DNA from 2 places in the Thalassolituus sp. genome. Region 1 is predicted to be linked to the other one. Evidence: predicted binding sites of a transcription regulator. Region 1 holds the regulator's gene; the other holds the start of a gene.
The links. Region 1 encodes LexA, which represses DNA repair genes until DNA is damaged. Its sites were predicted from a motif close to TACTGTNTANNTANACAGTA; they were not measured.

Region 1 (16,464 bases):
TGGCTCCCGCCTGAGCCGCAGCGATCGACCGCTGATAAAAGTCGCCGCCACTGGCAGCGCCTTCCATGGACAGGTCATCGCTGAAAATGATGCCGCTGAAGCCGAGCTGCTTACGCAGAATATCCTGCAACCAGACAGAAGAAAAACCGGCGGTATGGTTTGCATCAATGGCAGGATAGACGACGTGAGCAGGCATAATGCCCTGTATCACGCCTTCGCTGATCAGCGTTTTAAAAGGTACCGACTCGGCTTCTAAGGCTTCGGCATCGCGCGGGTCGACCGGTAACTCCAGATGTGAGTCCGCTTCAACGGCACCATGCCCCGGAAAGTGTTTACCAACGGACATCATGCCCGCAGAAGAAAGTCCTTCGCACCAGGCTCTGGCCAATGACGTCACCGTGTCTGCGCTGTGACCAAAGGCACGATCACCAATCACCCGAGAAAGATCTCGCTCAATATCCAGAACCGGGGCAAACGTCAGATCAACACCATGCGCGATTAACTCAGTAGCCAGAAGTTGGCCACCCAAACGGGCGAGCTCAAGCGCTTTTTCAGGTGATTCCACAAAAATGGCTTCATAGCGCATCATCGGCTCAAACAGCGTAAAGCCGGAGCGAAAGCGCTGCACACGACCACCTTCCTGATCTACGGTGAGCAGGAGGTCGGGTCTCAACGCGTTTAATTCTCCTGTCAGAGCTTTCAGCTGCTGAGGAGATTCGTAATTGCGCGCGAAAAAAATAAGCCCGGCGATTTCAGGCTGAGTTAAGAAATCACGATCCTCATCCGTCAACGCCGTTCCTTCAATATCGGTAATCACGCCGACGGCCTGTGCTAACGCATCCGACACAGCGTATGAATCAGTGGAAGAAACTGAAGACTCGGTCATCGTCATCTCACAAATTGATGCAGGAAATTCGCTGAAAACTTGCCGCCTGAATCCACACCCGGGTACCGGCCTGAATCCGTTCAGCAAGGTCAATCACATCGCTGTTACGCATGCGAATACAACCATGAGACAAGGGTTTCCCCATAGGTTCAGTATCCGGTGTGCCGTGGATATAGATAAAACGACGCTGGGAGTCGACGTTGCCAAAGCGGTTGAGCCCACTCTCCAGGCCCTGTAACCAGAGGATGCGGGAAAGTATCCAGTCCCGGTCCGGATGCTCTTCGGAAAGCTCTGAAGAATAGATTTCACCCGTTGGACGACGCCCACGGAATACGGCGTTTTCCGGCTGATCACGGCCAATAACAGCACAGATACGATGCCAGCCTCTCGGCGTGCAGCCGCTGCCTTCTTCTTCACCTATGCCATTCAATGCCGTTGACACTGAATATTCAGTAATGCCATCGCGCTCAGTCAGCCGCAAGAGTTGATCCTCGACTGAGATCTCAATAAACGGAAGATCTGACATCTACTGACGCGTTCCTTAGTTACCCGCAGGTGACTTCAGCCCGCTGGCGAGGAACGGCAGCAACTGATCGATAACATCCGGCGTGGCGGTGGGTTTACCGAAATCATGCTCCGCCATCGCGGTCAGAGAATCAACCCCGTTCAGTGTGAACATAGTCGCACCCAGCATGAAATGAACCCGCCAGAAGCGGTCTTCGTCGGAGAGCTCCGGCGTCGCCCGGGTAAGAAGATCCGAATAGCGGCGAAATACATGACCATACTCCACGCGCAGAAAACGACGTACATGGCCCTGACCCTGACTGTAGGCAAGCCCCAATAAACGCATAAAGATACGCAGACGTTCAGGCCGGTCTGCCCCCGAACGTAATGCGGTGTCAGATAAGAGCCGCAATAAAGACATCAGGTCAGCAGGTTGTTCGCCCTGCTCTGCATCGCAGGTATTGAGCGCCTTATCGAGTTCAGCGACAAAGGGCGTCAGAAAGCGGGCAAATACAGCCTGTATCAGAGACTTTTTAGAGCCAAAGTGATAATTCACGGCAGCCAGATTCACATCAGCCTTAGTCGTAATATTACGCAACGAAGTCTCCGCGAAACCCCGTTCTGAAAACAACTCTTCTGCAGCATCGAGAATGCTGCGCGCGGTATCTTTCTGCGCCATAGTGCCTTATCCAACTAACAAGTGTTTCAAACATACGTTTAAAACACTTAACACGCAACAATTGCAGCAATTCGGGGAAAATTCCGTCAGATCTAAAATTAGACGGCACTGGGTATTTACACAGTAAAAGGTACTGTATATATTTACACACACTGTATAAATCAACAGACTGGATAAATGTCATGGAAAAGCTCACGGCTCGCCAGCAGGAAGTTCTTGACCTGATTCGCTCAGCCATTGATGAAACAGGCTACCCGCCGACGAGAGCAGAAATTGCCGCAGAACTTGGCTTCCGCTCACCGAATGCAGCAGAAGAACACCTGAAAGCACTGGCACGAAAAGGTGCCATTGAGATGATGCCAGGTGCCAGCCGTGGCATTCGCATCGTAGGTGAAGACTCTCCGGGGCTGCCGGTAATCGGTCGCGTTGCAGCCGGTGAACCTATCCTGGCTCAGGAGCATATTGAAGATTACTGCGAAATTCCGCCGTCGTTCTTTAAGCCGGAAGCGAACTTCCTGCTCGAGGTGCATGGCGACAGCATGATCGACATCGGCATCATGGATGGCGATTACATCGCAGTGCATAAAGCAGAGACCGCACGCAATGGTGACATCGTGGTTGCCCGCGTCGGTGAAGAAGTAACCGTTAAGCGATACCACAAGAGCCGCAATCAGGTAACTCTGTTTGCTGAGAACGAAAATTACGCCCCGATTGAGGTCAACCTGAAAGAGCAGGAATTTGCGATTGAAGGTAAATACGTAGGTGTTATTCGTCGCCAGTAACGCGACCGACCAGAGTAACAGGTAAACGGTACACGACAGGAGAGATTGTTATGCGTCAGTTATCTTTCGAAGTATGTCCAGAAGCAGCACCACTCAGCTCTGCGGCACCCGTCAGAAGCGTGCCTAAAGGCAGTATGACGGAAGTCATTGTGTCTGAAGGCAGTGCATTACAACCCTTCCAGCTGTTGCCTGTGCTGGCTCTGTGCAGCGACCAGAAACGTTGGTTGATGTGGCTGAGCCCAAGCCAGAATCTGAACAAACAATGGCTGGCAAAAGCGGGCATCAGCGACTCTCCGGTACTTCACCTGAATACTCAAGTCGCTACTCAGTTTGACTTGTGTATCAAGGCGCTGAGATCAGGTAAAAGCCATTTGATTGTTGAGTGGTCAGGCGAACTCGCGGCAGATACCCGTCAACTGCTACGCCGTGTCGCAGAAGAAAACGGATCACACCTGTTCATTGTGCGTGGAGAATAAGACACTACCAGCCGGAGCTGGTAGTTGATCCGCCCGAATTACTGAGCAGTAGTAGCGGCAGGAACGTGCACAACGGCACCTTTTTCGTGCAACTCAACAACACGATCCAGTCGCTCAAGGGCTTTTTCCAGCGCGTCCTGGTTGTTCTCCATCGCTTTAATGGCATCTTTTGTTTCTTCGAGCGCGGTGCGCGTCTGCTCACGGGCTTCAGTGTATGCCTGAACGAGTTCAGAACTTTCTGGCTCATCGCTGCACGCGGTGATCAGTGAAGCGGAAAGTACTACAGTCGAGAGTGCTACTAGCTTTTTCATTCTCATCCTCAGAAGTCAATTTTCACAAGTACACCCGTTAACAGGGCTTTAGTTAGGATACTGAAATTCAAAAAAAAATCCGGTATCAGTTGCCCGATACCGGATTTTTTTATGAATTTGTCTGCCAGGGACAAATCAATGCAGGTGCTGACTGCTCTGCGGCACCTCAAAGTCGTCACTCTCGACTTCCATCCCAGACAGATCGCCCACGAGGCGCACGCCAGCCTCGAGCATTACTCTGGCCACATCCATATGGTGCTCCTGGAGACTTGCTTTCGCATCTTCAGAGAAACAGATACGAACCAGCGCATCGCTGTCCTGTTCGTCGGCACGACGCAGGGCAATGTCACCATTGGATAACTCTACAATTTCGAAAAAACCAGCCATAAGTGCCTCTTCGTTTCTGAGCGCGGATGATAACACAGGGGGGTGACGCTTTATACGAGAGTCACTGGGAGAATCAGCTTTCCTGCCGATTCTCACGCTGACTATCGATCAGGTCAGACAGATGCTGCCACCAGGACTGTGGCTGTATGTCATCGCTCTGTGCAACGGCAATGACGTTGACCGCACCCGCTGCCTGCGGGTTTCCAGCCGGGCCCGGACGCCAACGCGTTTCTGCCTCACGCAGAAATGCACTCAACCATGAGTAAGGGTCCTCGGCCAGAATCCGAATCTCGGTCATTTCACCGGTCACCAGAGGTGTCTTGTTCAGAAGATCTGAAAATGAACTGACTTCGCCGCGGTAAGTAGCAAGCGTCGCCAGCTCATTCAGATACGAAATAAAGGCATCCTGCATAAGGTACAGGCCTGAGGTCTCAAGCCCTTCAGCAAGTGCCGGGTTACCGGTTTCGCGACGCGCCTGCTCCAACAGCAATCGTGCCTGATAGAGTTTCTGGTTGGTGAAGCTCAGCCACTGACTCATCAGAAGTTCAGCTTCAGGCCGAGGTGCAGACCATCGCCGATCTTATGACGACCGCTCTGATCATCAAAAGAAACCGAGGTCATGCGGAAGCCTGTGTAAAGGTGGGCCGTCGGCAGAATATTAAAGTGCAGACGCAGATCTGCATCGACAAAGTTATTCACGTCACTGAATGACACAACCGGCGGCGCGTAGTACACATGACCACTCACACCAAAGTTACGGTTGAACGGGAAGTTGTAACGGGCAAAGCCGCCTACACCAATGGCGGCTCCGTCATTGTCATCAGTGAATATGCCGTAAGCATTGGCGCCAACACCGATATACAGGTCTGAATTCGGATTACGGACATCCACCACATGAACGCCCCCCGAGATGATGTCGCCCTGGTCACTCTCGTGCAGAGCCGCCAGGTTCAGGTGCATACCGGTATCCATGCGGGTGGCATCCCAGCCAACGCGAGCAGTAGTGTCCGCCAGGCTGATATCTAAAGATCCCCCAGCCATCGCAGAAGTAGAAATTGCAGCGACTGACGCTATAGCAGCCAGAGAAATGCGACGGGCCAACGTAAGTGTGTTCATCGTGGTACGGCGTCCTGTTTTTAGTAATAGATGTTCAGTAATAGAATTCTTATCGGTCTATGATACCAGCGTGTCTGTCGTTGGGAAAAGTACGCCAGAGACAGGCATGGTGACCTAGGTGTTGAGGAGTGTACGGGAGTGTCAGGAAAAATGCTCACACACCAGAAGCGCATGAGCATTTTGTTAAGGCAAGGCTTACTTCATCAGATCAAGCAGCAGCTTGTTCAGGCGGGTAACGTACTGAGCGGGTTGCTTCAGTTGACTGCCCTCTGCAAGCTGGGCCTGCGCGTGAATGACCTGTGCCAGTTCGGCGAAGCGATCTTCGTCCGCTTCCTGATCAAGGCGCTCAATCAATGGATGTGACGGGTTCACTTCGAGTGCAACTTCAGGCTCTGGCACCTTCTGACCAGCAGCTTCCATCAGGCGACGCATATGACCACCCATGTCGTACTGGCCAACCACGAGGCATGCGGGAGAATCTGACAAGCGCGAGCTGACACGGACTTCTTTAACGTCGTCTTTCAGCGCTGCTTCCAGACGCTCAATGAGTGCTTTGTGCGACTCTTCGAGTTGCTTCTGCTCTTCCTTTTCGGACTCGTCAGCCAGCTCATCAAGATCCAGCTCGCCCTTGGTAACATCCTGGAATGCTTTGCCATCAAAGTCACTCAGGTGGCCGACCATCCACTCATCAACGCGATCTGTCAGCAGCAGTACCTCAATACCTTTTTTACGGAAGTATTCGAGGTGCGGGCTGGCTGCAACAGCGTCGTGATTTTCGCCAGTGATGTAGTAAATTTTCTTCTGACCTTCGCGCATGCGAGCAATGTAGTCAGCAAGAGAAACGGTCTGCTCCGTGCCTTCGCTCTGAGTAGTCGCGAAGCGGAAAAGACCTGCCACTTTTTCACGGTTGGCGAAATCTTCAGCTGGGCCTTCTTTCAGAACTTCACCGAACTGATTCCAGAAGGTCTGGTACTTCTCAGCGTCTTTTTTCGACATTTTTTCGAGTGTATCCAGCACTCGCTTCACCAGTGCTGAACGCAGGCTATCGACTTGCTTATCCTGCTGCAGGATTTCACGAGAGACGTTCAGAGACAGGTCGTTGGAGTCCAGAACACCTTTAACAAAGCGGAGATACGCGGGCAGGAACTGCTCGGCGTCATCCATAATAAAGACGCGCTGAACGTACAGTTTAACGCCACGGCTGGCTTCGCGGTTCCACATATCGAACGGCGCCTGCGCCGGAATATACAGCAGGCTGGTGTAGTTCAGCTTGCCTTCGACCGTGTTATGCATCCATGTCAGTGGTTCGTTCCAGTCGTGGGAAACGTGCTTATAAAACTCTTTATAATCTTCGTCGCTGATGTCGCTCTTAGCGCGGGTCCACATCGCCTGCGCCTGGTTCACAGCTTCTGGAGCGGAGGCATCTTCACCTTCGCCGTCGTCATCATTGCTGTCCTGCTGTACAAATACAGGGATCGCAATGTGATCCGAATATTTCTTGATCAGGTTCTGCAGGCGGAAGCTGTCAGCAAACTCTTCCTCGCCCTCTTTCAGATGCAGGGTGATGCTTGTACCGCGGCCAGTTTTCTCGATCTGCTCAAGGCTGAATTCGCCCTCGCCTTCGGATTCCCAACGCGTGCCCTGCTCTGCGCTCTCACCGGCACGACGAGTTTCAACGATCACCTTGTCAGCAACAATAAAGGCCGAGTAGAAACCCACACCGAACTGACCAATTAATTGCGAGTCTTTCTGCTGATCGCCGCTCAGTTGGCTCAGAAATTCAGCAGTCCCTGATTTGGCGATGGTACCCAGATGATTCACAACATCATCACGGGTCATACCGATACCATTATCGGCAATGGTCAGGGTTTTCGCGTCTTTATCAAACGTGATGTCGACTTTCAGGTCTGACTCTGATTCGTACAGGTCATTGTTTGTTAACGCCTGGAAACGCAACTTGTCACAGGCATCCGATGCGTTGGATACCAGCTCACGCAGGAAAATTTCTTTGTTGGAGTACAAAGAGTGAATCATCAGGTGCAGAAGCTGCTTAACCTCTGTCTTAAATCCCAGTGTTTCTTTACTTGCGGCAGTCATTCATCTCTCCTTTCAGACGTGTCAGCCCTTTTACTGTGATCACCGATGGCCAGCCACCCATTGCTGACTGGCCATCGACTATGTACTGATGACCTATTTTGGGGCTGGCGAAAACATTTCAAGGGCTGCGCGAAGGTCGGCGATGTTACTGCGTATGAGAGGCTCGTCAGCTGGGCTTCCGGCGATGCATGTCACTACGGCCAGAGAACCCACACCCGACTCTGCAACAAGGCGGGCGTTTTCGGGAACAATGCCGCCGATACAGGTCTGAGGCCAAGTATGATACCGCTTACTCCAGGCGGTCAGACAATCGATACCGAGAGGCTGATAGCGCAGGCGCTTGGACAGTGGCGTAAACACTGGGCCAAAGGCGATATAACTCGGCTTTTGGGCGCGTGCCCGGGCAATTTCCCACTCGGTGTGAGTACTGATACCTAACGCGACGCCTGCGGCGTGAAGAGCGTCGATATCCGCACTGACCAGATCTTCCTGACCCAGATGCACACCATCTGGCTTCAGCTCAAGCGCTAACGGCCAGTCGTCGTTGAGCCAGAAACTGACCCCCTGGCTGCGACACATTGCCAGCGCCCGCCGAGTCTGATCCTTGTAATCAGGCCCCGGCGCTTTAATTCGCCATTGCACGGTATCCACACCCATACCAAGCAGCATTTCAAGGTGATCCAACGACTCTGTCAGCACATAGACACCGGGACGGTAGGGTTCAAAACGATCAGTACGGGGATACGTCCCAACATCGGTAATCAAGGGCCACTCATCTCCGCTACGAGGCAGTGGACTGGCAATGCAGTTTCTGTAGACAGAGCGCTCAGGCTCCATGCCTCCGGACTCAGTGCCTCCGGACTCAGTGCCTCCGGACTCAGTGCCTCCGAACTCAATACCAAGGACTCCCGAGCTGGCAATCAGTGCCTGACGTGCGGCAGCAGCGGCAATGACAATCGCATCGTACAAGCGCGTACCTTTTGTGAGCTGAACCGCAAGGGCCGCCGAGAACTGACTTCCCGTGCCGTGCGCCTGGGTTGTTTCTCTCTGCTGATGAAGAGCAAAAGAGGGCTTTGCCGCCGTCTCCGGAAAGTTCTCATCAGAACGGCTGAATATCAGGTCTGTAACCCAGGCCGAGTGTTGCTGCTGCTCATCATCGCCACCGGTAATAACCACCGTATGAGCACCCGCATGCTGCAGAGCCGCGCCCGCCGCAGCGGCACTCAATGTCTGATCTCCTAACAGCCAACGAGCCTCGTCAAGTGATGGCGTCATGACAGACACGTTCGGAATTAAACCGGTAAGGCCAGAGTGTGCCGCCGGTAGCTCCCCAAGAGTCGCTGACACCACCGGGTCCCAGATGACCGGCACCCGACTGCTGGCCTGAAGCTCGTTCAGGAACGTCCGCAGATATTCCAACACTTCTGGTTCAGGTGGCAGCCAGCCGATCAGGACTGCTTCTGGCGGGCCGTCTCTGAGCGCGGCCTGAACCTGAGCTTCAACCATAGAGGCTGAAACATGACTGACGGCTTCCACTCCCTGATGACTCTGTGCAGTCACTGCAAGAACTACACTGCGGCATTCGCACCCAGATAAAGCTGCTTGCGACAGAGCAGCCTGTAAACCCGCTCCCCCACGACTGTCAGAAGCGCAGATCGCCATTAAGTACCTAGGCTTAGTTTCACTAGTCATGGGATTACCCTCCCCGCATGGCGGTGTGCCAGAACGGCATGCCCGCCACTGGCGTACTCGGCGATGCCATATCGCGCTCTGTCATAAAACCCGCATGATAAGCAGTCCGCCCGGCATCGACAGCGGCAGCGAAGGCTCCCGCCATTGTTACCGGGTTGGCTGCTTTTGCGACCGCGGTATTGAGCAACACGCCATCGGCGCCCATTTCCATCGCCTGCATCGCCTGAGATGGCCGACCGATTCCGGCATCAATAATAATCGTGGTATCTGGCAGCCGAGCACGAAGGGTACGCAACTGATAAGGATTAATGATTCCTTTTCCTGTCCCTATCGGTGCCCCCCAGGGCATAATCGCTGGACACCCTGCATGCAACAATGACTCGCACACCACCAGATCATCCGTACAATATGGCAAGACGTGAAATCCTTGCGAAGACAACTCCCGGGCGGCACTGACAAGTTCGAATACATTGGGTTGCAGGCTGTATTCATCGCCGATAACTTCCAGCTTAATCCATGAAGTTTTAAATAATTCGCGTGCCAGAATGGCAAGCTGAATCGCTTCTTTTGCCGACTGACATCCGGCAGTATTGGGCAACAGACGCGACTGGCTGGCGCCCAACCATTGATTCACACGCTCGTGATAATCGTTGTTAGCAACATCACCCGCGGTCTGTCGGCGCAGCGACATTGTGACAAACCCCGGCTGCGCACTGGCAAAGGCAGATACCATTATATCGGGTGAAGGGTACATTGAACTCCCGAGCCACAAGCGACTTGAAATCTCTTCTCCTGCAATAGTAAATACGTCTGAATCAGCCACCGGTAATTGCTCCCAGCACATCAATGATGTCGCCGTTGTTCACTCTGGTTGAAGGCCACTGCTCTGCTGGCAGAAGCTCGCCATTCAGGGCTACGACAAAACGACTGCTTTCGGCCGGATAGTTCAGCGTGTCGATGATCAGAGTGTATACATTTTTTTCACTGGTCCAGGCCATGGATTTACCGTTGACGATGATCTCAATCACGCCACACCTCCCTGTTCAGATACTCTCATTTTCATACTCTCCAGCCCTTCAGCAGTTAACAGTGACTCGATCTTTTTCAGTAAGGCCGGTGCCAGTAAGAATCCGTGCCTGAACAGACCATTAACAAAGAGTGTTTTCTGCCCCCCAGAATTATTCTGCAGTTTTAAGCAAGGTCTGTGGTCCTGCGTTGCAGGCCGGAGGTTCGTTTCCATAGACAAAATCCGAGCTTCCGAAAAATCCGGTGAAAGCACCCAGAACGCACTCAGCATTTCCATTGCAGAACGGACACTTACCGGAGAGCAATCATCACTCTCCAGTTCTGTTGCACCAAGCTGATAGCAATCGTTCCCACGCGGTACCATATACAAATGGTACCTGGGGTGAAGCAAACGCACCGGACGATGAAATTCGGTGCCCGGACTGGAAACCCAAAGTGTTTCGCCACGCACTCCGCGAATAATCCGCTCAGCATCACTTCGGGCTCCGGCTCCACGACAATCAATAACGAGATCTGCCTGCTGTAGTTCTTTATCGAATTTATCGAAATCCGGATCGGATAATTCAGTGCTGCGCACGTCAAGCGAATAGCGGCCGTCCGTTCCGTTTACTTCGCAGGCGAAATGGAAATCCGCACCATGCTTTTCTGCAGCAAGCTGTAAGGTGCTGAGTAAGACACGGTTATCGACCTGCGCTTCATCGGGTAACCAGAAGCCTTGTTTAAATTCGCCCGAGAGCGCGGGCTCTTTCTGACGAAGCCCAGTACTATCAAGTGCAACGGCATAAGAATCGCCCGGAATATCGGGGGCGCTCATATCACGCTTAAACAAATCCATTTCTGCCTGATCCGACGGGTGCGCAACAACCAGGGTGCCGCGACGTCGGTATGGCACCCGGATACCAGAGTCTTTGTATAAATCCTCCAGAAGCCCGGGCCATAGAGTCAGAGACTCCATACCGAGATCAAAAACCTCGGGATGACACAGCGGTTTTTCAGCAACAGGGGCAACCATTGCAGCGGCAGTCCATGCCGCACATTCAGGTGTTTCTTCACTGGCGCGTTCGTAGACAGTAACCTGCATCCCGCTCCGGCTCAGTCGCCATGCGAGTAGCTTTCCCATCAAACCAGCGCCGATCACGGCTATTGAAGACATGGCTCAGGGCTCGACTGCATCGACGTAAAGTTCCGATCCGTTTGCACGGAATTTCTCAGACATTTCCTCCATGCCCTGTCGCTGGTTGCGAATATCATGAGACAGTTTCATGGAGCAGAACTTAGGTCCACACATGGAACAGAAGTGCGCTACTTTATGGCCGTCTTTTGGCATGGTTTCGTCGTGATACTGTCGAGCTGTATCGGGGTCGAGTGCCAGGTTGAACTGATCTTCCCAACGGAATTCAAATCGCGCCGCAGACATCGCATTATCATGCATCTGCGCCGCCGGATGCCCTTTCGCAAGGTCCGCAGCATGAGCTGCAATTTTGTAGGTAATCAGACCCTGCTTAACATCTTCTTTATCTGGCAGACCGAGGTGCTCTTTCGGTGTGACATAACACAACATCGCACAGCCATACCAACCAATCAGAGCTGCTCCTATACCAGAAGTGATGTGGTCATACCCCGGTGCAATATCTGTAGTCAGTGGGCCTAACGTATAAAAAGGGGCCTCATGACAGTGCTCTAATTGTTCTGTCATATTTTCTTCAATCAGGTGCATTGGCACATGACCCGGCCCCTCGATAAAGGTTTGTACATCGTGTTTCCAGGCGATTTTTGTCAGCTCGCCCAATGTACGTAATTCCGCAAATTGTGCTTCGTCGTTCGCATCCGCAATGGAACCCGGCCGCAAACCGTCCCCCAATGAAAAGCAGATATCGTACGCTTTCATAATTTCGCAGATATCTTCAAAGTGGGTATAGAGAAAACTCTCTTTATGATGTGCGAGGCACCATTTCGCCATAATCGACCCGCCACGACTGACGATCCCTGTTAAACGGTTTGCCGCCATCGGAATAAATTCCAGGCGCACTCCCGCATGAATAGTGAAGTAATCGACGCCCTGCTCTGCCTGCTCAATCAATGTATCGCGATAGATCTCCCATGTGAGGTCTTCTGCAACCCCACCGACTTTTTCAAGCGCCTGATACAAAGGAACCGTGCCGACCGGAACCGGTGAATTACGTAGAATCCATTCACGTGTCTCGTGAATATTATCGCCGGTAGAAAGATCCATAATCGTGTCAGCACCCCAGCGGGTAGCCCAGGCCATTTTTTCGACCTCTTCACTGATGCTGGATGTCACCGCAGAATTACCAATATTGGCATTTACTTTCACACGGAAGTTACGCCCGATAATCATCGGCTCACTTTCAGGGTGGTTAATATTGGAGGGTAATACCGCTCGGCCCGAGGCAATCTCATCACGAACAAACTCAGGCGTAATATAGTCTGGGATTTTCGCACCGAAACGCTTGCCGGGATGCTGCTTAGCGACTTCAGCAGACATACCTTCCTGTGACAGGCCGATGTTCTCGCGAATGGCAACGTACTCCATTTCGGGGGTAACTATGCCCTGACGTGCGTACCAGAGCTGGGAGACGTTCTTTCCGCTTTTGGCCTTTCGTACTTTCTGGCGCAGAGAAAGCTGGCCTTCTTTGATCGCTATGCGGTTTGATTCTCGTGAGGTGATGGCGCTGAACTCAGTATCGCCACGATCTTCAATCCATTGCTCACGCACCGGTGCCAGCCCTTTCGTCACATCGACCGTGATTGCAGGATCGGTGTACGGGCCTGACGTATCGTAAACGCGAAGTGGAGAATTCGGCGTTTTGCTGCCGTCCGCCTGAGTCGTATCCGAAAGATTAATCTGACGCATACCAACACGCATGTCATCGCGACTGCCGCTCAGGTATATTTTTTCAGACGCAGGATAAGCGTAGGTAAGGTTAAATTCGTTGTTTGTATTGTCAGCCATGCTCTTTTCCTTAAAAGGATCAGGCAGGCAGCGACGAGAATAGATGGGAACACCACACAGAATCACGCGAAGGTGACCATAAGAATTGGCGTACGCAGACCACGGGGAGTCCCGGCAGTTCATCTCTGTTCCCTACGCTGGCACTAACCAGATCAGGTTCAACGGGACCCGCATTCGCGATCTCAGCCTGTGTGGTTATCTTTGATAACCGGTCAGGCACCCCGACAGATAAATCGCTGACAGTGTATGGTGATTCGCCCTTTCTTTACAAGGCGCACTCTGAAATTAAAGCACCTCTGAATAACCGCACTCATTTCCCTGTGCGATTTTTCTTAGCGGTCGGAAAATCTCACTCCTGAACCAACAAGAAATGTGCTCGCGCCGTAGCGATAGGTTCACCGGGATCGGTTTGCCAGGCGTTAATGGCCACGTTAGCAACCCGACTGCCCTGTCTCCATACCTGACAGCTGACGAAGGTATCCTGCAGACGCCCCGCACGCAGATAATCAATCGAGAAGTCGATGATTTTAGGCAGAGCAATACTTTCCATGGTCATCAGCAGGTGCAGTGCCGCTGAGGTTTCCATGCAACCCGCAATGACTCCACCATGAATGGCTGGTAGCATCGGGTTACCGATATTGTCTTTGTTTGCGGGCAGAATAAATGTTGGTTGCAGATCCATCGCGTGCAGCTTAATACCCAGCAGCCCGGCATACGGAACAGCATTAATCACAGCATCAAAATCACCGTTGTCTCGGCACTGCTGCAGAATTTTGCGCATGGCTTCAGTCATTGTTTCGCTCCCTTACTTACTACCAAGGCGCAAACCAATGCGCATAAAGTTAGCGGTGCATGTAGCAACAACGACGTTGTCACTTTCCTGCCGTACTTCGCCCTGTGTGAACACCAGGCTGTTCGCCCGCTTTACTACTCTGGCCTCGCCAATCAGGTTTTCACCGGGCTTAGCGGCGCGGTGATAGTCCATCCGTAAATCCAGTGTTGGACAGACTTCCCCGTCTTCAAAGCAGTTAAACGCGGCTGTGCCGCATGCTGTGTCCATCAAGGTCGTGAGACTGCCACCCGCAACGATGCCATTGTCAGGGTTGCCTATAATGGCCTCACTGTACGGTAACTTGAGAATCACTTTTTCACCGTCGGCGTATTCCACCGTCATGTTGAGTACGCGACAATGCGGCAGAACCGATACAAACCGGGTAGCTCTCTGCGTCAGCTGATCTGACATAATGAAGGGCTCCTAAAAACCAGAATGGTTAAGGTACTTGTCACTCAATCGATGAGCAATGCTGTATCCGAGCTATTAAATTGACATATATGATCACCACACAAAGAAAAAGGTGATCTTTATAGTAAAACAGGACTCGTAATGACCTCTTTCGATCACTACTACCAAGCCCTTCTCAATGGCGAGATGCCTGCTGTCGATGCCACCTGGGGTCAGGGAAAGACCACCTTTGGCGGTATGTCAGCAGCGCTAGCATTAGCTGCTCTTGAACGGGACTACCCCCAAACTGCGCCGCTTCGATCTCTGAGTATTCATTTCTGTGGAGCACTGACGACTGAGCAACCGTATGACATTGCTACGCGGGAACTCAGAGCCGGCCGCTCAGTTTCACACCTACAGGCAGAGGTCATCCAGAACGAGGACTGTGCCACCGTAGTCAGTGCCTGCTATGGCAAGGCTCGGGAATCTGATGTAAATGTCCATGCAGGCAAAGGCGCACCGGGAGAACCAGGCAGTGGCACCCGCCTGGGATATATCCAGGGCGTGACTCCGGAGTTCGTTCGTCATATTGACTTCAGCTATGTCAGCGGTGGACTGCCCTTCTCCAACAGCAAAGACAACCACATCCATGGTTGGATGCGCTTCAATGACTGTACTGGTCCTCTTACCGAAGCCCATCTCGTTGCATTGATCGACTCCTGGCCGCCCGCCACTCTTCAGAAGCTTAAGTCGGTCGCTCCCTGTGCCAGTATCACCTGGAGCCTCGAACTCCTCGATTCGCCTTCTGCGCCCTCTACCAGTGGTGAGCCTTTACAGGCGAATGACTGGCTCTATTACGAAGTTGACATCGCCGAAGCGCACGGTGGCTACGCCCACACAACCGCACGTATCTTCCGTGCCGATGGCTCCCTTCTTGCGCTGTCGCGCCAGCTGGTTGTGGTTTACGACAAACGCAGCTGATCTTTACAGGGTTCTTCCTTGCTGGAGTCACTGAAAGCAACTATTACTTAAAGCATGGGCGATGTATTCAGCGACGTCGTTCTATGTGACTAGCAGCCTCTCACCAGACTTACAGGAACTGAAGAACCGGAATGAGCCTTAATGTACTGATTTGTGACGACTCGAGTTTTGCCCGCAAACAGATGGCGCGAGCACTGCCTGAAGAGTGGCAGGTGGAGGTGCACTTTGCTGGTGATGGGGTCGAGGGCGTCGATGCGATCCGTGAAGGCAAAGGTGATGTCGTTTTTCTCGATCTGACTATGCCGAACATGGACGGCTATGGTGTACTCGAAACTATCCGTCGGGACGACCTTCCAGCCATGGTTATTGTTGTCTCTGGCGATATCCAGCCCGATGCCCAGGAGAGAGTCAAAAAGCTGGGAGCGATGGCGTTTATCAAAAAACCGATTGATGCCGACAAAGCGCGCTCCGTGCTGACCGAATACGGCATTATGACGGGAGCCTGAAATGTCAGCAGCAGCGATTATTAATGAAGACCAGCGCGACTGTTATCAGGAACTTACCAACGTAGCTATGGGTCAGGCGGCTGATCGCCTGGCTCGCTTGCTGAATGCATACGTCGTGCTTCCTATCCCAAAAATCAGCGTCATTGAGAACAGTGACCTGAATATGGCTCTGCAAGGCGCCACCAGCGACAACAGTGTCTCAGCCGTATGCCAGGGTTTTATCGGCGCAGGCATCTCTGGTGAAGCTATGCTGATGTTCAACGACGCCTCGTTTGCCAGTCTGGCCTCTCTGATGAAGTACTCGGGCCCACTGACACAGGCCGCCGAACTAGAGCTGCTGATGGATACCGCCTCTGTGTTAATCGGCGCCTGTATTCATGGCATCGGTGATCAGCTTGAGATCGTATTTAATCAGGGGCATCCGGTGGTACTCGGTCAACACTGCGATATGGCTGATCTGGTGGCCTATGGCAATAATGGCTGGGATAAAGCGCTGGCGATAGAAATCCATTATACGATTGAGCACGTAAATATAGAGTGTGAGCTCCTCTTGCTATTCACCGAGGAGTCTGTACGAGCACTGAATAAGAAGATTGATTACCTTCTTGATTAACACCGGCACCCGACCGAGAGAGACACCAGACAGATGAGCGACAAGAGCGAGGCAGACACGATTAAAGACATCCACTGGTTGATGGATATTCTTCAGAATATCGACGTCGGCCTTGTCGTGCTTGATCGCAATTACGAGGTTCAGCTTTGGAATGCCTTTATGGAGGGGCACAGTGGCGTCAGCCCGCAGCTGGCGAAAGGCAAGAACCTGTT
Region 2 (16,464 bases), on a different contig from region 1:
GTCCTTGATCCTGACGAGCGTGTGTTTACCCAGCAGTTGTCGCAGGCTGATTCAGCGACCCCTGTGCGTAACTGAGCTCTGGCCCGTTCATATAATGAACCTGCCTCAGGTTTCATACCTGAGCATCATGGTCGGGATTATGGTAGACTGCCGCCAGTTTCAGTTAATACGAACAGTGAGAGACAGACGCTATGGATATCATGCAGGTCATTAAAGATCAGATCGAAAACAACGACATCCTTCTGTACATGAAAGGTTCACCGAACCAGCCACTGTGTGGCTTCTCTGCCCGCACCGTACAAGCGGTTATGGATTGCGGTCAGAAGTTTGCGTACGTTGATGTGCTGTCTAACCAGGACATTCGTGCGAACCTGCCTAAATACGGCAACTGGCCGACTTTCCCGCAGCTGTGGGTAAAAGGTGAGCTGATCGGTGGTTGTGACATCGTCACTGAAATGTACGAAAAAGGTGAGCTGAAGACTCTGCTTGAAGAAGCGGCACCAGCTGAGTAAACACCGCTTACAGAGCCGGATATCTGATCCGGTATACGTAACGCAAATAAGCCCGCTTGATGCGGGCTTTTTTGTTTCTGGAATCCAAATCTAAACTAAATACCCGGGCGGACTGCCCGGGCGCTCATTGGATCAGAAACTATAGCGTCCAGTGAGCTGAGCATAGCGTCCCTGTGCTTCATAACCAGGTACAGTTTCGTACTCTCGATCGGTCAGGTTCTCGATGCGAGCAGTCAAACTGAAGTCCTGGAAAGCCTCCCAGGTTGCACTGAGGTTGAGCAGAACGAACGGAGCGATATAGCCGCCGGATCTCGATGGTGCCTGGCCTCGGTACTGGCTCTCAAGTGCACTCGATAGCTTGCCCGAAGTCCAACGTACATTGAGCTTGGTTGCACGAATTGGACGACGCTCAATCAGATTTCCAGTGTCTTGATTCCGAGCTTCGGTCCACTCTTGAATCAGCTCACTGTTCCACGCGTCATCCCAGTTCTGAGCCCAGGTTACGCTCGCAAAATTAACGTAGCTTTCACCTAGGTTAACTGGATAAAACGCACTGTTTGATACGATCTGATTGTTAAACAGGCTGCGCTGACCACTCACTGTGACAGAACCGCCAGCTGCAAAATTATCGTATGCGGCTGTGTAATCGACCGACCAGATGCGTGATGTTTCCGCCTTCAGATCTTCGTTTGAGTAATCGCCGAAGTCGCTTGCTGGATAGTAGAGGTCGTTAAACGTAGGAGCGCGGAAGGCTGTAGCCTGTCCGAAAGCCAGTTCCTGGTTGTCGGTCAGATAGAAGGCAACAGAGGTGTTAAACGAGCGGAAGCGGCCGTAGTTGCTGTTGTCGTCGATGCGAGCGCCAATTTCAGCGGCCAAGCTATCGCTGCTGTAACGAACTCCAAGTAATCCGCCATGGTTGCGCTCGTTGTCTGTGTCGTACTCAACAGGACGCGTGAGTAGTTTAACCAAGCGAGTATCAGCAGCAGCCAGCAGGCTGACATGTTCAGTCAGACCAATAAGGGCCGTGATTTCTGCAACATCTTTGCGGCTACCAAACAACTGAGCATCGCCGCTGCGAGTAACACCGTTACCGTAGTTCCAGCTACGATCGTAGCCTCGACCGGCTCTGGCATTCAGCAGCAGGCCGTCAGTATTCAATGTGTAGCCGAGGTTCATAGCGCGATTATCGAAGTCGGCTTCGTCAGTACCGCCAAAGCTGTTGTCGTAGTCGTAAGATCCGCGGTTCACCTGAGCATCAAAATTTACGCTCTGCTGTTCCGAGATTGCATAACCGACACCGGCATTCAGACCGTTACGCTCGTAGCCATCGCGATCATTCTCTGTGTCGTTATTAATGTCGTAACCAGCTGAACGATCATGGTTTAAATTCAGGTAGGTGTCGACATCGCCAAACTGGTGACGTGTACGCAGTGAGACAGCTTTCGTCTGGTTGGTGCCAACTGTTGCAGCCACTTCGTTCAGTGAGGTATCGAGACGTGTGATGATATTGATGACACCGGCTTGCGCATCCGCACCATATATAGCACTGCGGCTGCCTTTAATAATTTCGATACGTTCGATCTGCTCCAGCGCAATTAACTGGACTTCTGTGGTACCGGAAGTGGCACTTCCGACACGCTGCCCATTCACCAGAAATAGTACCTGCTTGCCATCGAGACCATTGATATAGAGGTTCGAAGAGTGAGGTACTCCTCCTGTTTTTGAAAACTGGAAGCCAGCTTTGCTCGCCAGTAAAGAGTACAGGTTGTTGGCACCTGACGTCTCTATATCGTCACGATCCACTACAACGATTTGTGCACTATTGATGGAAGGTGCTGCAATGCGGTTAGCGATAGTGACGACATCGTCCAGGGTGTTTTCTGCGTATGACACTGTGGCGGTCATTAGTACGGCCGCAGTAAGGAGTGATTTTTTCATCATGATTCCGAATGGTTTTAATGGGCAACCAGTCGGCGGGAAAGAATAGGCGAAGGAGAGCCCTGGAGCTCACTTAGCACCTGTATCGCCCACCGCAATACTGTTGGTTCGGATTCAGGCCGGTATCCGGGCTGACGACTGAAACCCTGAAGTTCAAAGGATTTCCGGCATTGATGCCTTCCCATGCTATGCACAGTGGCGTTGTATCAATACCTGGTCGATCACCGTTGCGGGGGCAGCGCTGGGTTTGTTGTGAAACTCACCAGTCTTCCCGTTTAACTTCTGTCTGGTGGACAGAGGCACCTGAATTGCGGTGGAGAGTACTCGTGGTGGCCGATTTGGTCAAGTTGTGCGCAGGGCAGTCATCGGTTTTCTTCGGCGGGAAGGCACAACACAAAGCAGGCTCCGCCAAGCGAACTGCGCTGATAACGGAGGCGCCCCTGATGGTGTGATGTAACGATAAAATACGATACCGACAGCCCCAGACCTGTGCCGTCTCCGACTTCTTTGGTTGTATAGAAGGGTTCGAAAATATGCGGTGCGACATCCGCAGGGATGCCCGGCCCATTATCTTCAATTTCCAGGCAGGTCATGTTGTTCTGACGGCTGGCTTTGATTTTCACCTTAGGGTGCCAGCCATCGCCGCCATCGTATTCTTCCAGCGCCTGTTGAGCATTGCGCAGCAGGTTCAGCAGTACCTGCTCAATCTCACTCGGCACGCAGTGTATCTGGGCATCGCCTGCGGCCTTGTCGATATCTAGGTCTATATGTTTCAGCGACAGGTCGTTGTGGGCGATATTCAGTGTGGTATTAATGAGTTCAGTGATGCCGATGTCGCGTTTCTGGAGGTGATCGTTACGGGAAAATTGCAGCATATTGGCAACAATACGTGCCGCGCGTTCACCAGCGTTCTGAATATGGTCAAAGAACTGATCAATGCCTCTTCCTGTTAGGTACTGATTCAGAAGCTCCATACTTAACCCGAGTTCGTCAGCAAGGCGCTGGTTCGCAGCCAGGCTCGGATCTAAGCGACGTCGTGTATTCTGCAGGTTTTGCAGAATGGCCCCAAGCGGATTATTAATTTCGTGGGCCATGCCGGCAGCCAACCCACCGACCGTCATCATTTTTTCGGTCTGTACCATGACTTCTTCCATACGCTGACGTTGAGACACATCGTCGATACGTATTACCAACCGTGCCTGCTGCCCGCTATGCAGAGGATAAGCGAGTACGTCCGTGACCAGAACTTTTTCTGCAAAGCGTATTTTGACGCGTTCAGATTTCACCAGATGGGGTGTTTCGCCGGGGTGCGTTGGCATCAGATTCAGCTTGCCCAACTCAGGTATCAGCTGCGCCAGAGGCAGGCCATTGAGTTGTGAATACTCCATGTTCAACCAGTCACCGGCCTGCTCGTTGCACTGCACGATCCGATTACGGGAATCAAGCGCGAACAGGGCGGTGGGCATGGAGTTCAGGATACCGTCGAGCAGTGTCTGAGTGTTTTTCAGCTGCACTTCAATACTACGGCGGACGGAGACCTCTTTCGCCAGGTTTTCGTTCATCTGGCGGGTTTCCGTCGATAATCGTGTTGCGCGTAAACGGGCATGTTCTGCTTGCTGATGAGCTGTTTTCAGGTGCTGAGTGCGTTGATTGCGGCGCCAGAAAAGATCGTTCAACGCCTCGATCAGGGGGTGAAGGTCAGGATCTCTGAGTTTCAGGGTAATGCGGCCATCGTCGTCGCGAGTGTTGGCTTCCCGAATGTCTTCAAGCAAATGCATGTAGGGGGTCTGCTGCCACTGCCGGGTCATCAGATACAACATAAATACGAGCATCGCTGATAAGGTAACGATAACCAGGCTGGTGCTCAGGGTGTCCATGTAAAAGAAGCCTGGCAAGGAAACATCGTTCCTGATGAATAAATCGAACTCGTCTCCGAGAATGGCAAAGCGATATTCAAAGTAATCCTCTGGGAGAGGCTGAGCATGAAGATTGGACGCCAGAAGCGTGGGGCCTTCGCCTGAGTGGCTGTGCGCCAGACGTTCTCCACGCTCGTTGTAAAGCCCAGCCTCCTGAATCTGGTAGTGCTGTGCCATGTGATACAGGGTGGTCTGTATGGCCTGCAGCTTACCGGGAGAGGCTGCCATCTGGGCTTCAATGATATGCCCCATGGTGCGTGACAGATCAGGCGCCAGATGTTCGCGGCCAATGCGTTCAGCGGCAATAACGTAGGCGAGGGTTGCGACAAGGATGATGCCTGAACAAACCAGTACCATGGCGAGCATCGATTTCTGTCGCGCCAACATCATATGAACCGGTTTCCTTTGCTGTGCATTACCATGCTGCCTCCAGGGCAGAAATTGATTGGTACAGACTTTCCGTCAGCGGTGCATTCAGCCCATTTTGTTTTGCATGCTGCAGTAAGTACCCACAGATATAAGGTAACTCAGTTCGGCGTTGATGCAATACATCCTGAAAGGTTGACGATTGATTCTGAGCCGTTGCTTCAGCCACTTTTGCTGCCTGTTGCTGAATATCGAAACCGGTCTTCCAGTTCAGTTCTTTAAATAGCGTCGCTACTTCAATACTGAGGGCTTTGAAGTCGCTGTGTTTTCCGGTACTGGTCAGCAGTTCACCATTACGACAGCGATAGTGTGCAGTCAGTGGATTGATGATGGCATTGATGGCCAGCTTCTCGTGCAGAACCTGTTTTATATCGGTGGCCAACTTCATGGAAGGTGGGAGTTGAGCCTTGGCGGTTTCCCCTGACAGCTGCCAGCGACCTGCCACTGTCTGCCCCTTGCCAGCGTAGATTACGGTTCCGCTATCCGCCTTGTAGGCGCCTTCTGTGGATGAAGCTACCCAGAGTTCAGCGCTGATTCTATTCTGTTTTAACCATGCAGAAGCTTCTTCCTGCTGACCCATTCCGTTCTGAAGCAGAAGAATCCGGGAAGTGTTTTTAAGGTGATCTTTAAGATCACTGAAAATCTCTAATGTTGCAGCTGCCTTGGTTGTAATAATCAGCCAGTCGGCCTCTTCGCCACGCCAGAGGGGAGCGGAAAACGTGTCGACTTGGGGAGGGGTATCTGAGGCGCTGGCGGATGTTTGTAAAGAGAACTCTGTCTGTTGCCGGCGGTTGTGCGTAAAGAGCGCCTCAAAGCGACAGTGCCATGCTATCAGTGTGCCCAGAGCACCAAGACCCGCGACTACAATACGCAGGCGCTCGGTAGAACTCTGGGGGGTATGAATATCGATATTCGTCATAGTCCGATTATATGACTACTGATTCACAACGTCCTTACTTTCTGGCTTGTCGGCGTCTTCCGCAGTGTCAGCGGGGGCAATGGCATCGTTTTCTTCGCTGTCGGCGGAAGCATCATCAGTCAGAGTATCAGTGGGAAGTTGATTTTGTGGAGACTCACTGAGTGAATCCGCAGGCGACCAGAGCGCACTCAGTTTATCGAGAAGCGACTGGGGGTGATCTGCGGGAATCCCTCGCAACCATAACGGAATGGTGTCTTCATCTTCGTCCAGCAGGTCGGCAATGGTTTCATTGGAGAGCTGGCGTTTTTCAAGTAACCAGGCGACCAACGGCATCAGGCGCTGGTACTGTCGTCTGAACGATGAGTCCTGCAATGATTCCAGAGTAATCCCAAAGCGGCCGGCGATGAGTTGCAGAGCGTCGTCCCTCAGTCGCTTCAGTTCATTTGCGCTGCGTCCGGGTTGATTCATTTCAGCGCGTGCCTGCTGTTTCTCAGCCAATGCGGGGCGACCAAACAGAAGAAATTCCGGGTGGTTGCTTTCATTGAGATTGAGCTGCGTCACGTGCGTTGTATTCATAAGTGATTCGTAACGCAGCGAGCGGTTGTGCCGGGTCTGACAGAGCTGATTGAGCATGCGTCCACAGTCGATCCAGCCTGGCGGATTCAATGAGCGATAGTGATGATCGCTGCTCCACGAATACATGCTGGCATCAGGTACCAGATTTCTGCTGACAGGTAGCTGGTGGAGGGTAATGATGAGATCAGCGAGACACGCCTGCTCGTCAACGAGAACCGGACTGACCTCTTCTGAAATGACGGCCTTATGGGCCTCCCAGAGGCGTTCATGTTGGTCGGTGAATTCATCTCGGATGTCATCGATTATGCCGGGCCAGTCACGCTGACAGTCTAGTACGCAATGAATCTCGTGATCAAAGAATACGTAGGCGAGAAGTGTAGAGCCCTCGACATTACTCAGCAGCTTGGCGGCATAGTTATACTCGAAGACAGAACGGAATATCGGCTGTTGTCGGGCTCCGGTCAGCCGGAAGTAGTAAATTCCCGGTCCATGCAAAGTTTTCTGACGATTATCCATGCGTTGCTCTCAATATGCCTGTTCAGCGACCTGGGCTACTCAATGCCTTGAATAGTGGTGCAGATATGCTTTAAGCCTAGTGCGTTTAGCAACTTTCGCCAGTCTCCGGGCGGGGCGTTTCTTTGCAATATCTCAGACAGCGCGGTATATATGGCGACATTTACAGGAGACCCGATATGCCATCCTTTGACGTAGTATCAGAAGTAGATAAGCACGAAGCACAGAATGCCGTTGATCAGGCGAACCGCGAACTGAGTACCCGTTTCGATTTTCGTGGTGTCAGTGCCAGCTTTGAGCTGAAAGATTTTGTCGTCACTATGATCGCTGATAACAACACTCAGCTTGATCAGATGAAATCCATGCTCATCAGTGCCATGATCAAGCGCTCTATTAAGGCGAACTGCCTTGAATTTGCTGACCCTCAGGGAACTGGGAAGCAGGTGAAAATTCTGGCGACTATGCGCCAGGGTATTGATAAAGATCTGGGCCGTAAAATAGCCAAGATGATTAAAGACAGCAAAATCAAAGTTCAGGCCAGCATTCAGGGCGATACAGTTCGTGTGCAAGGCAAGAAACGCGATGATCTGCAACAGGTTATGGCGATGCTTCGCGGTGAGGAATCCATTGATATGCCACTGGCATTCAAGAACTTTAAAGACTGATATTTATGAGCGGGATGCCGCTGGCGCAGTTGTTGCGCGAACCCCGGCTGCGGATGATCTTTCTGTTGGGCATCTGCAGTGGTTTTCCCTGGGTTCTGATTGGCTCGGCAATGACTGGCTGGCTGACTGATGCAGGTTTGTCCCGTACCAGCATCGGGCTGTTTGGTTCCATCTTCTTCGTGTACGCCATTAACTTTCTCTGGGCGCCGCTCGTCGACGGTTTTCGGCTGCCTGTTTTCAGGCGTTTAGGTGACCGCAAATCCTGGATTGTGTTTCTGTTGCTGGTAATGACACTGGCATGTTGGGGTATCAGTCAGATTTCTCCGCAGGCCAGCATGGTCTGGTTAAGCATACTGGCAATGACTATTGCTCTGGCATCAGCGACCTGTGACATAGCCATTGATGGATTCAGGGTAGACAGTTTCGATCCTGAAGCTGAAGAGGCCCTTATTCCCTATGCCGCGGCGTTTGCTACCAGCGGCTGGTGGACGGGGTACAGCTTGCTTGGTGCTGCGGCGTTTTATATGAAAGGTCTGTCGTCGATGGACTGGGCCGATGTGTTTTTCTATCTGGCCATGTTTTGTCTCTTTATTACCGCGTTAGTGACGGTATTAGTGGAACGAGACAATCGCCGTCGCGAAAAACTCGAGAGTCGTGTTTCTGGCCTGAGCCTAAGCGCACAACTTCAATTCACCCTGATTGAACCTTTCCGGGCGTTGCTCAGCCGTTATGGCAGTACGATAGTACTTTTACTGCTCTCTTTCTTGTTTACGTTCAAAATGGGCGAGGCATTCCTTGGACGTATGTCGATTACCTTTTACAAGGAAATTGGCTTTACCGATGCTCAGATTGCCACCTATTCGAAGATGGTGACCTGGTGGGTGACCATCGTTTTCAGCCTGATAGGTGCGTATTTTAATCAGAAACTGGGTATTTTCAGGGGGCTACTGATCGGTGGGTTGGCGATGGCCGGAACCAATCTCCTGTTTGCGTGGATTGCCGTTACCGGGCCGCTGGAGAGCCTCTATCTGTTTGCGGTGATTGCAGATGGATTCACCAGCGCATTTGCGACCGTGGTACTGGTCAGCTTCGTAACTCTGCTGACAGACAGAGTGTTTTCTGCGACTCAATACGCCTTGCTGGCGTCGATCGCGAATTTTGGCAGGACGACAGTGTCAGGTGCCAGCGGTTATGTGGTCGATTACCTCAACGGTGACTGGGCGACCTTCTTTGTATTAACCACCCTGATGGTCTTACCGAGCCTGGTGATTCTCTGGTGGTTGATTCGTCTGTTGCAGGCTCGCAACTTCTTGTCCCGTGACTGAGAGCGTGGTTCTTAGTGGAAGTCGTGCGACTGTACCTTCAGGCGCTCCAGTGAACCACTCAGGTCGAGCAGTCGATAAGCAATCATGTGGGTGATGCCGCTTTCGGGGTCTTGCTCAACTTTGCCGTATACCTGTAGTAACCGTGCATGAATCAAAGTATCCAGCTGACGTTTTGCCGTAGCCAGCCAGACCACAATATTCGAGCAACCGGTTTCATCTTCGAGCGTAATAAAGGTCACGCCTGCTGAGGTTCCGGGGCGTTGGCGACACGTGACAATACCGCTGATATAGCTTTCGTCTCCGTGTTTCAGTTGTTTTAAACCTTCTGCTGTCACACTGTTCCCTAAGAGACCCTGTTCACGCAGGACTTCCATCGGATGGCGTCCAAGCGTCACGCCCAGACTCTGATAATCTTCCAGTAGATTATCGACTTCATCTGGCGCTGCCAGCTCCCAGGCTGTGGCTTGTGAAAGGTTCTCAAGAAGGTCGGGTTGATAAGATGCCGCAGCGGGTTCAGCGGCTTGCCAGCGTGCATGGTAACGATGCTCACTGAGGGCACCGAATGCACCTGAAGAAGCCAGCGCCTCACGCTCTTTGCGATTGAGCTGAGCAGCCTGGGTGCAGTCAGAAATGCTCTTGTATCCTGCTTCCGGACGCGCTGCTAACAGTCGCGTCGCTGCATCCTGATTCATACCTTTTACCAGACGAAGGCCAAGTCTGACTGAGCCATCAGGAAGTGCTTCGTGGTCCCAGTGGCTGTGATTAACATCGACCGGGTGAATCATAACCTTATGGTGTCGCGCATCATTGATCAGCTGTGCTGGGCTATAAAATCCCATAGGTTGGCTATTGAGTAGGGCCGCCAGAAATACGCCAGGGTGATGACATTTCAGCCAGGCAGTCAGATACACCAACAAGGCAAAACTGGCGGCGTGAGATTCTGGAAAACCGTATTCACCAAAGCCTTCGAGCTGGCGCTGAATTCTCTCTATGTAGGCTTCTGAAAATCCATTTTTAAGCATGTTTTCACGCAGACGATTCTGTAGTCTGTGCATGTGGCCTTTCTTTCGCCAGCTGGCCATGGAGCGTCTTAATTGATCGGCCTCAGAGGCAGTAAAGTCTGCGGCGACCATGGCAAAGGCAATGACTTGCTCCTGAAATAATGGAACCCCGTGGGTGCGTTCAAGGATAGGTCTGAGTTCAGGCAGAGGATAATCTGCGGCTTCCTGACCGTTACGCCGCTTTAAATAAGGGTGCACCATATCACCATGAATGGGGCCCGGCCGTACGATCGAAACCTGGACCACCAGGTCGTAATAACAAGCTGGTTTCAGGCGTGGCAGCATATTCATCTGAGCACGACTCTCGACCTGAAAGACCCCCACGGAATCTGCTTTCTGCAGCATTTTATACGTCGCCGGGTCTTCACGCGGAATGTCACTGATCTGCATTTCTAAATGATTCAGGCTACGACGTATCGCTGTCATCATGCCCAGGCCAAGAATATCCACTTTCATCAGACCAAGCGTTTCCAGATCGTCTTTATCCCACTGAATCACCGTGCGCTCTTTCATGCTGGCATTTTCGACCGGAACTAATTCATGCAGACAACCTTCGGCAATAACAAAGCCACCAACATGCTGTGACAGGTGGCGAGGAAAACCCAGAATCTCTTGAGTCAGTGAACGAAGGCGTTGCGTTAAAGGGCTTTGATCGGAGTCTGGATAGACATGATCCATCCATTCGTGACCGTGATAGCGGCCAGCGTAGCGGGCAACAATACGGTCCTGCTCTGCAGTATTGACTCCCAGTGCTTTTGCGACATCACGCAAAGCACTACGCGGACGGTAACGGATGACAGTAGCTGCGAGTGCAGCACGCTCGCGCCCGTATTTCTGATATATGTACTGAATAACTTCTTCACGTCGCTGGCTTTCAAAATCAATATCAATATCTGGCGGTTCGTGGCGCTCTTCTGAAATAAAGCGTTCAAAAAGTAGTTGTACCTCTTGCGGATTTACTTCGGTCAGAAATAAACAATAACAGACCACGGAATTGGCCGCGGAACCACGTCCCTGACACATGATATTTTTTGAGCGGGCGAACTGGACGATATCGTAGAGGGTGACAAAGTAATGCTCGTATTCTTTCTGTGCGATCAGGCGAAGCTCTTTATCGATGGTTTGTTGGATATGAGCAGGGGTACCTTCAGGGAAGCGGATTGTCTGGCCTTTTTCTACCAGAGTTTTGAGATATTCCCGGGCGCACAGACCATCAGGAACTGAATCTGTGGGGTAAAGATAGGAAATTTCATCAAGATTAAATGTGCATTTATTAGCGACGCTGACGCTTTCCTGTAGCCAATGTTCAGGATAAAGATGTGATAATTTTTTAAGAGACCGTAAGTGACGCTCGGCGTTTGCGTATAAGCGATGTTTTATCTGCTGAACCGGTTGGTTCATACGTATAGCTGTCAGGCAGTCCTGTAAGCTGTGCCGTGACGGGTGGTGCATATGTACATTGCTCGCTGCGACAACAGGCAGGTCGAGGGTATCTGCCCAGCGGGCGATATCGATATAGTGATGGGCATCAAATTCATCCAGCGTCCGCTCTCCCAATAGCCACAGACGTTGATGAAAATGTCGGATTAATGCTGCGTACTCAGAGAGTATCTCTTGTTCAGCTGGCTGCCAGAGCAACAGACAATGTTGCAAATCAGTGAGCTGTGCGGGCGTAAACGTATAATGCCCTTTTTCTGCCTGACGCCGGCATTGAGTAATCAGTGTTGAGAGTTCAGCGTACGCTTTGCGCCCGGTAACGAGCACAATATAGAGGCCACTGGCGTGACGAAATTCGCTACCAATAATCAGCTTCAGTGACAGATTTTCTTCTTTAATGGCCCGGTGGGCGCACACAACGCCTGCGAAAGAGCATTCATCGGTCAGAGCCAATGCCTGATAGCCAAGATCAGCGGCTTGCTGGACTAATTCTTCGGGATGAGAAGCGCCCCGAAGAAAGGTAAAGTTACTCAGACAGTGAAGCTCAGCATATGGCGTAGTCACGGAGTGTCAGCCTATGAAAAATAGCCATGCAGAAACCAACGTTTCTGGTCATCCCTGAATACCCAGAGCAATTGTTCATCCTGCATAACCTGATAATAATCCCGGCGCGTCATCCAGCTATCCCACCAGCCGCTGGTTATGCGCAGAGGGCCTTGGATAATGTCTGCGGGAGGAGGGTAGGGAACTGGCTCAGGCAGCAACCAGATAGGCCAGTCTCCGGTTCGGCTCAGGCTGTCTGTTACGCTTTCATCTGCGGGCTGTGCTTGCCATGAAGCTTCTGGTCGCGGGTCTCCAGTGCTTTGCAGTACCGACACCTGGCTGGCTGATAGCCTGGCTTGTAAGCGGTTAATCAGACTGCCTGACAGAGGCGTCTGGTCGTCTGTTGCAAGGCATGATGCCTGCTCATGCTGTCTTGAAGTGAACTGGGTGACACTAAGCTGAAGCTCAGTGACCGGGGCCCGCAGAGACTGCTTATCCAATTGATAACGGCACAGTTGTAACAGTTCTTCATAGCGGTATTCATGGTTGGCAAAGCTGAATAGCCAGCGGGTTTCCGGAGGTTCTCTGTGTAACAGACGTAAGGCCAGCCAGCGGACTGAAAGCTGATGGTGGTGGAGAAATCCACAGAGGCTGTCGAGCAGACGAGCCAATGGAAAAAATAGCCCATTTCTGTGCTCGGCATCATGACTGAATATGACTTTCTCAGAGAATTTCAGCGGCGGAGTAAAAAGACTAGAGGGCGGTTTTTGCTGTCCGTGCAGTTGCTGCAGTTGTTGCATCAACTGCGGACAGATACGACGACCAGTTTCTGCGAGTGGCAGTTGTAATAACTCTCCCAGATGCTGAATACCCAGTCGCTGTAATGCCAGCAGCTGTGCATCGTTGAGATGCAACTTATCCAAAGGAAGTGTCTGTAGCGCATGCTGTTGTTGTGCGGTATTCAGAGAGAGTGTCTGTACATCAGCGAGTGCCTGCCAGCGCGCAGAAACAGGCGTCAGGCCTAAGCCATATTGCAGTGGCCACTGATGCTGCTGACAGCCGTCTTTGAGCGTGTTAACGAAGGCTTCAATGCCACCAAACAGCCTCAGCATGCTTCCTGCTTCGAGCCATAAGCCGTCCGCTGGGTCGGGAAATATCTGTGCAGAGTAGCGATATGCCCACAATGCCCTTTGTTGCAGTAACTGCTCTGCGTATTCCTGGTTCAGGGTATGACAGACAACTTCCGGACACAGAAACAACGCACTGGCGAGGGGCATGTCTGGGCGAATTCCACATTGCTTTGCAGCCGCTGATACCTGAACGACCCGCTGCTGATCCTGAGTAATCACAATAACCGGGCTGTGATAATCATGGACCAGACTGTGCAGGTACATATCCGGAAAGTAGAGATAGAGCCAGGCGTTCATGGGCTTAACCTGTTCGGGTTGCGCTGTTCAGTGACAGTGAAAAGGCATTACCCGGCCAGCGTCCCCGACGTTTAATAAAGCGCAGGTTTGCCTGTTCTGCTGAGATTCGTGTGACCTGAAGCCTCAATGGTGCGGCTGAAGCGCTGTTCTGGTGTCTGGCGTCGGGCCATAGCCAGCAGAAGTTCTTACTTGCTTCGCAGGCCAGTTGAATCCTGCGAATGCTGTTAGGGTCCGATTCAGGCAGCCATCCCATGACGGCGCTGCAGTGACCAGACCGAAGCCCTTCTTCGACGCACCAGAGTGCTTCTTTGCGATCTTTGGGGTGCACCATCAACAGTCGTCGGGTATCTATTCCTGCCATTGTCAGGGCTGGCGCGTAGGGAATAGCAGGAGGAGCTACCATCATGATCCACTGCTGTTGATGACTTAATGTCGCCAGCACGGGTAGCAGAATGTGCATATCACCGCAGCCGTACCTATGAGGGTAAATCTCGCAGACCTGGCCAGCTTGCCAGCCCCCTTGTGGGAGTTCACGGTTCAGCTGCTGATACCCAGAGGAGATGACGCTGGCACTGCTACAAGGTTGCTGAGCCGCCTGCCATACCAGTCCTTTGTTCAGAGCCTGGTCGAGAGGGTAACTCAGACCGGATGACGAATGTGATTGTGTCGCTGGCATACCTCTCTCCTTTATGTGTTTTTATATACAGTACTGTATATAAAAACAGTGTTCAAGGGGGTGGCTACGACAGAGCGTGAAAGACGCAGAAAAAAAGGGCCTCGCAGGCCCTTTCTCAGTTCAGTACTTGTCTTGGTCGGCGTACGCTTACCGGTCAGTCGGTGGCATAAATAATAACCAGATCTTCCGGTAGGTCTGTGTCCGCAGTGAGATAGCCAATGCTGCTTGGTGTATTAAGAAGATACTGAACCATCGCCTCCTCTGAATTGACTATCTGAGGCGGCGGGCGGCGACCAGTAAACTTCATTTGAGCCCAATAAGACTGAACCCGGGAGTCAGACAGGCCGACGATCTTGATGTTAAACAGACTGCGCGTACGACTGCCGGGAGGTAGGGCTACAGGCTGCAGATCACGACCCACCGAAGCCCCCATAAACAGATTGCGTATCTGTTCACGGGATAATCGCACGCCGGTATTGTCGGAATGCGTCACAATAATGATCCGCTCACTGGCGAAGGCAGCAAATGCTCCTGGTGCAGACAATAAGGTCAGCGCCAGTAAAGAGCTAAATATGAGTCTCATCAGAAGATCCACTCCCACGCCACTTGGTAGAGGTAGGCATTTTCAGTGGAGTCATTTGATGATGGGCTCATAAAGAAACCGCTGCGGCTTCGTGACTCTTCAAGCAGAGTTATTTCTGCTTTCAGTGCCATATTCATCCGAAAGTCCCAACGTGTTCCCAGGGTGTAGCTATCCAGGTTGCCATTCGGTGTGCTGGCAAATACCTGGTAGTAGGCCGTTGATAACATATCCTGCTGCGGGTTTCCGGTCGGGGGCATCGGCAGCTCGTTCGACATTTTGACTGCACTGTATTCGCTGCGGCTGTATGTCGCGTGCAGTGTCCAGTCGTTGATAACCCGACCTGCCATCAGGTAGTAACCCGTGATCTCAGGAGCAATTTCGTACCCTGTGACTATGTTGACCCATTCTGCTTTATAGAATGAATTTAACGTGTCGTAGCTGAGAGATGTCTGCAGAGCGTATACATTACCGGAAGATTCCAGACTTTTGGCGCTGTCGTTGTAGCCGAGGGCATACAATTGTGAGCGCAGTTCAGATACATTCGGGATCTCGGTCGTGTTGTGCGCCTGATGGTATGACATGCGTAAAGACAGGTTATTGCGATTAATCGTAGCGACGATCCCCGCCAGGTCTTCAACTTCTGTTTCAACGTCTACTTTTGTGCCGGCAAGGAACAAATCGCCTTTGAAGTATCCATAGTAAGCTTCAAGGTTGAGGGCCAGAGAGTTACCGGCGTGATAATAACTGGCACTGGCACCATTAAAATTAGAGAACAGGTAATTGTTGTAAACCTGCACAGGTGCGGTTACCCATGGATAGCTGTAGCCAACGTCGTAACCGTCGCTGTAAATAAAAAACGGTGTACGCAGTTTCCCAGCCCTGAAGTGCCATGCGCTGCTTGGCTGGTAACTCAGGTAAGCCCACTCCAGCCCGCTGTCACGATCGTCACTGGTATGTGCGACAAACTGGCTCGAAACGGACAGTTTATCGTTGAAGGAATAGGATGGCTGTACTGCTAACAGTGATTGCTCATCCAGAGATGCTTCATTGGTATAGCCATCGAAACGTCGGCTGCTGTGGCTGAGGTAGCCACCAATGACGCGGGCAAAGCCCGAGATTTCCAGATTGTCGGTCAGTTTTTCTGCATAGCATGCCTCTGCACTCAGAAGGAGGGCAGATACAACGGCAGCAACACCGGGTATTTTTATCATTATATGGTTGCTCCAAGTTGCGCCAGAGAACTCAATGTCGGCTCTGTTGCAGGAGTATAGTAATCAAATCTGTCCATACAGCTTGCGGGATGTCCCACTTCTGACAGTTTGGCCTAATATGTCATATAAGTGATAGGCTGAGAAGGATAAATATCATTCCTTAACGGCCAGACATTGAACTTATAGTGCACTATGATCTGATGGCAGGTATAAAAATTTACGACGTCAGGGAACAGAGAGAGTTACATGCTGATTAGAAGCATCAGAACGGCGGTAATGCTATTGAGTCTTATCTCGATTGCACTGGTCGCTACTTCTGTATTTTATTCTGCCCTGCGCGAGCATCGGGAGCTTTACACCCGTTATGTTGAAAGCGATCTCCGTGCACTCTCTGACAACATGGCCAGCGACCTGGTTGGGATTCTCAGTAAGTCGGATCATTTCTTCGACCTGAAGCGTTATCTGCTGAGCCTTGAGCCTTACGAAAATGTGGTGGGTGCCGCCATTTTTGACCCGCAGTGGAACGTACTTGAACTGTATGCTGGCCAGGCCATGCTTGAGAGCCAGGGTGATTTCCCCGTTGATTTCACGGACTGGAAGTTTTTCGAGTCTGGTGTACTACGCGACGACGGACGTCTGATTGCTGTCCGACGTATCGGCGAACCACCTTTGGTGATGGGGCATCTGGCCCTGATCGTTGACCTTGAGGGACCACTGCTTTCCAGCACTATCAGCC

Region 2: a site for LexA is predicted at 13,966-13,985, ahead of imuA (translesion DNA synthesis-associated protein ImuA). Genes of this name have one in related genera too.

Annotation. Positions count from the first base shown of each region.
Region 1 is NZ_CFHJLR010000002.1:25,684-42,147, forward strand. It holds gene nagZ (beta-N-acetylhexosaminidase) at 1-886, opposite strand, end outside; gene AC5E51_RS01555 (L,D-transpeptidase) at 894-1,412, opposite strand; gene AC5E51_RS01560 (TetR/AcrR family transcriptional regulator) at 1,428-2,069, opposite strand; gene lexA (transcriptional repressor LexA) at 2,252-2,851, shown strand; gene AC5E51_RS01570 (cell division inhibitor SulA) at 2,902-3,327, shown strand; gene AC5E51_RS01575 (hypothetical protein) at 3,366-3,638, opposite strand; gene AC5E51_RS01580 (hypothetical protein) at 3,774-4,025, opposite strand; gene AC5E51_RS01585 (DUF6586 family protein) at 4,099-4,563, opposite strand; gene AC5E51_RS01590 (YfaZ family outer membrane protein) at 4,563-5,141, opposite strand; gene htpG (molecular chaperone HtpG) at 5,337-7,238, opposite strand; gene AC5E51_RS01600 (PfkB family carbohydrate kinase) at 7,332-8,930, opposite strand; gene AC5E51_RS01605 (thiazole synthase) at 8,935-9,753, opposite strand; gene thiS (sulfur carrier protein ThiS) at 9,746-9,958, opposite strand; gene thiO (glycine oxidase ThiO) at 9,955-11,109, opposite strand; gene thiC (phosphomethylpyrimidine synthase ThiC) at 11,113-12,930, opposite strand; TPP riboswitch at 13,043-13,164, opposite strand; gene AC5E51_RS01625 (PaaI family thioesterase) at 13,280-13,723, opposite strand; gene AC5E51_RS01630 (PaaI family thioesterase) at 13,736-14,173, opposite strand; gene AC5E51_RS01635 (acyl-CoA thioesterase) at 14,315-15,133, shown strand; gene AC5E51_RS01640 (response regulator) at 15,265-15,639, shown strand; gene AC5E51_RS01645 (hypothetical protein) at 15,641-16,252, shown strand; gene AC5E51_RS01650 (GGDEF domain-containing protein) at 16,286-16,464, shown strand, end outside.
Region 2 is NZ_CFHJLR010000003.1:228,568-245,031, reverse strand. It holds gene AC5E51_RS03750 (transglycosylase SLT domain-containing protein) at 1-75, shown strand, start outside; gene grxD (Grx4 family monothiol glutaredoxin) at 192-512, shown strand; gene AC5E51_RS03740 (TonB-dependent receptor domain-containing protein) at 645-2,450, opposite strand; cobalamin riboswitch at 2,551-2,772, opposite strand; gene AC5E51_RS03735 (two-component system sensor histidine kinase NtrB) at 2,813-4,756, opposite strand; gene AC5E51_RS03730 (ketopantoate reductase family protein) at 4,782-5,711, opposite strand; gene AC5E51_RS03725 (hypothetical protein) at 5,727-6,803, opposite strand; gene AC5E51_RS03720 (YajQ family cyclic di-GMP-binding protein) at 6,980-7,465, shown strand; gene AC5E51_RS03715 (MFS transporter) at 7,471-8,790, shown strand; gene AC5E51_RS03710 (error-prone DNA polymerase) at 8,802-11,852, opposite strand; gene AC5E51_RS03705 (Y-family DNA polymerase) at 11,864-13,258, opposite strand; gene imuA (translesion DNA synthesis-associated protein ImuA) at 13,263-13,934, opposite strand; gene AC5E51_RS03695 (type 2 periplasmic-binding domain-containing protein) at 14,089-14,517, opposite strand; gene AC5E51_RS03690 (hypothetical protein) at 14,517-15,728, opposite strand; gene AC5E51_RS03685 (putative bifunctional diguanylate cyclase/phosphodiesterase) at 15,975-16,464, shown strand, end outside.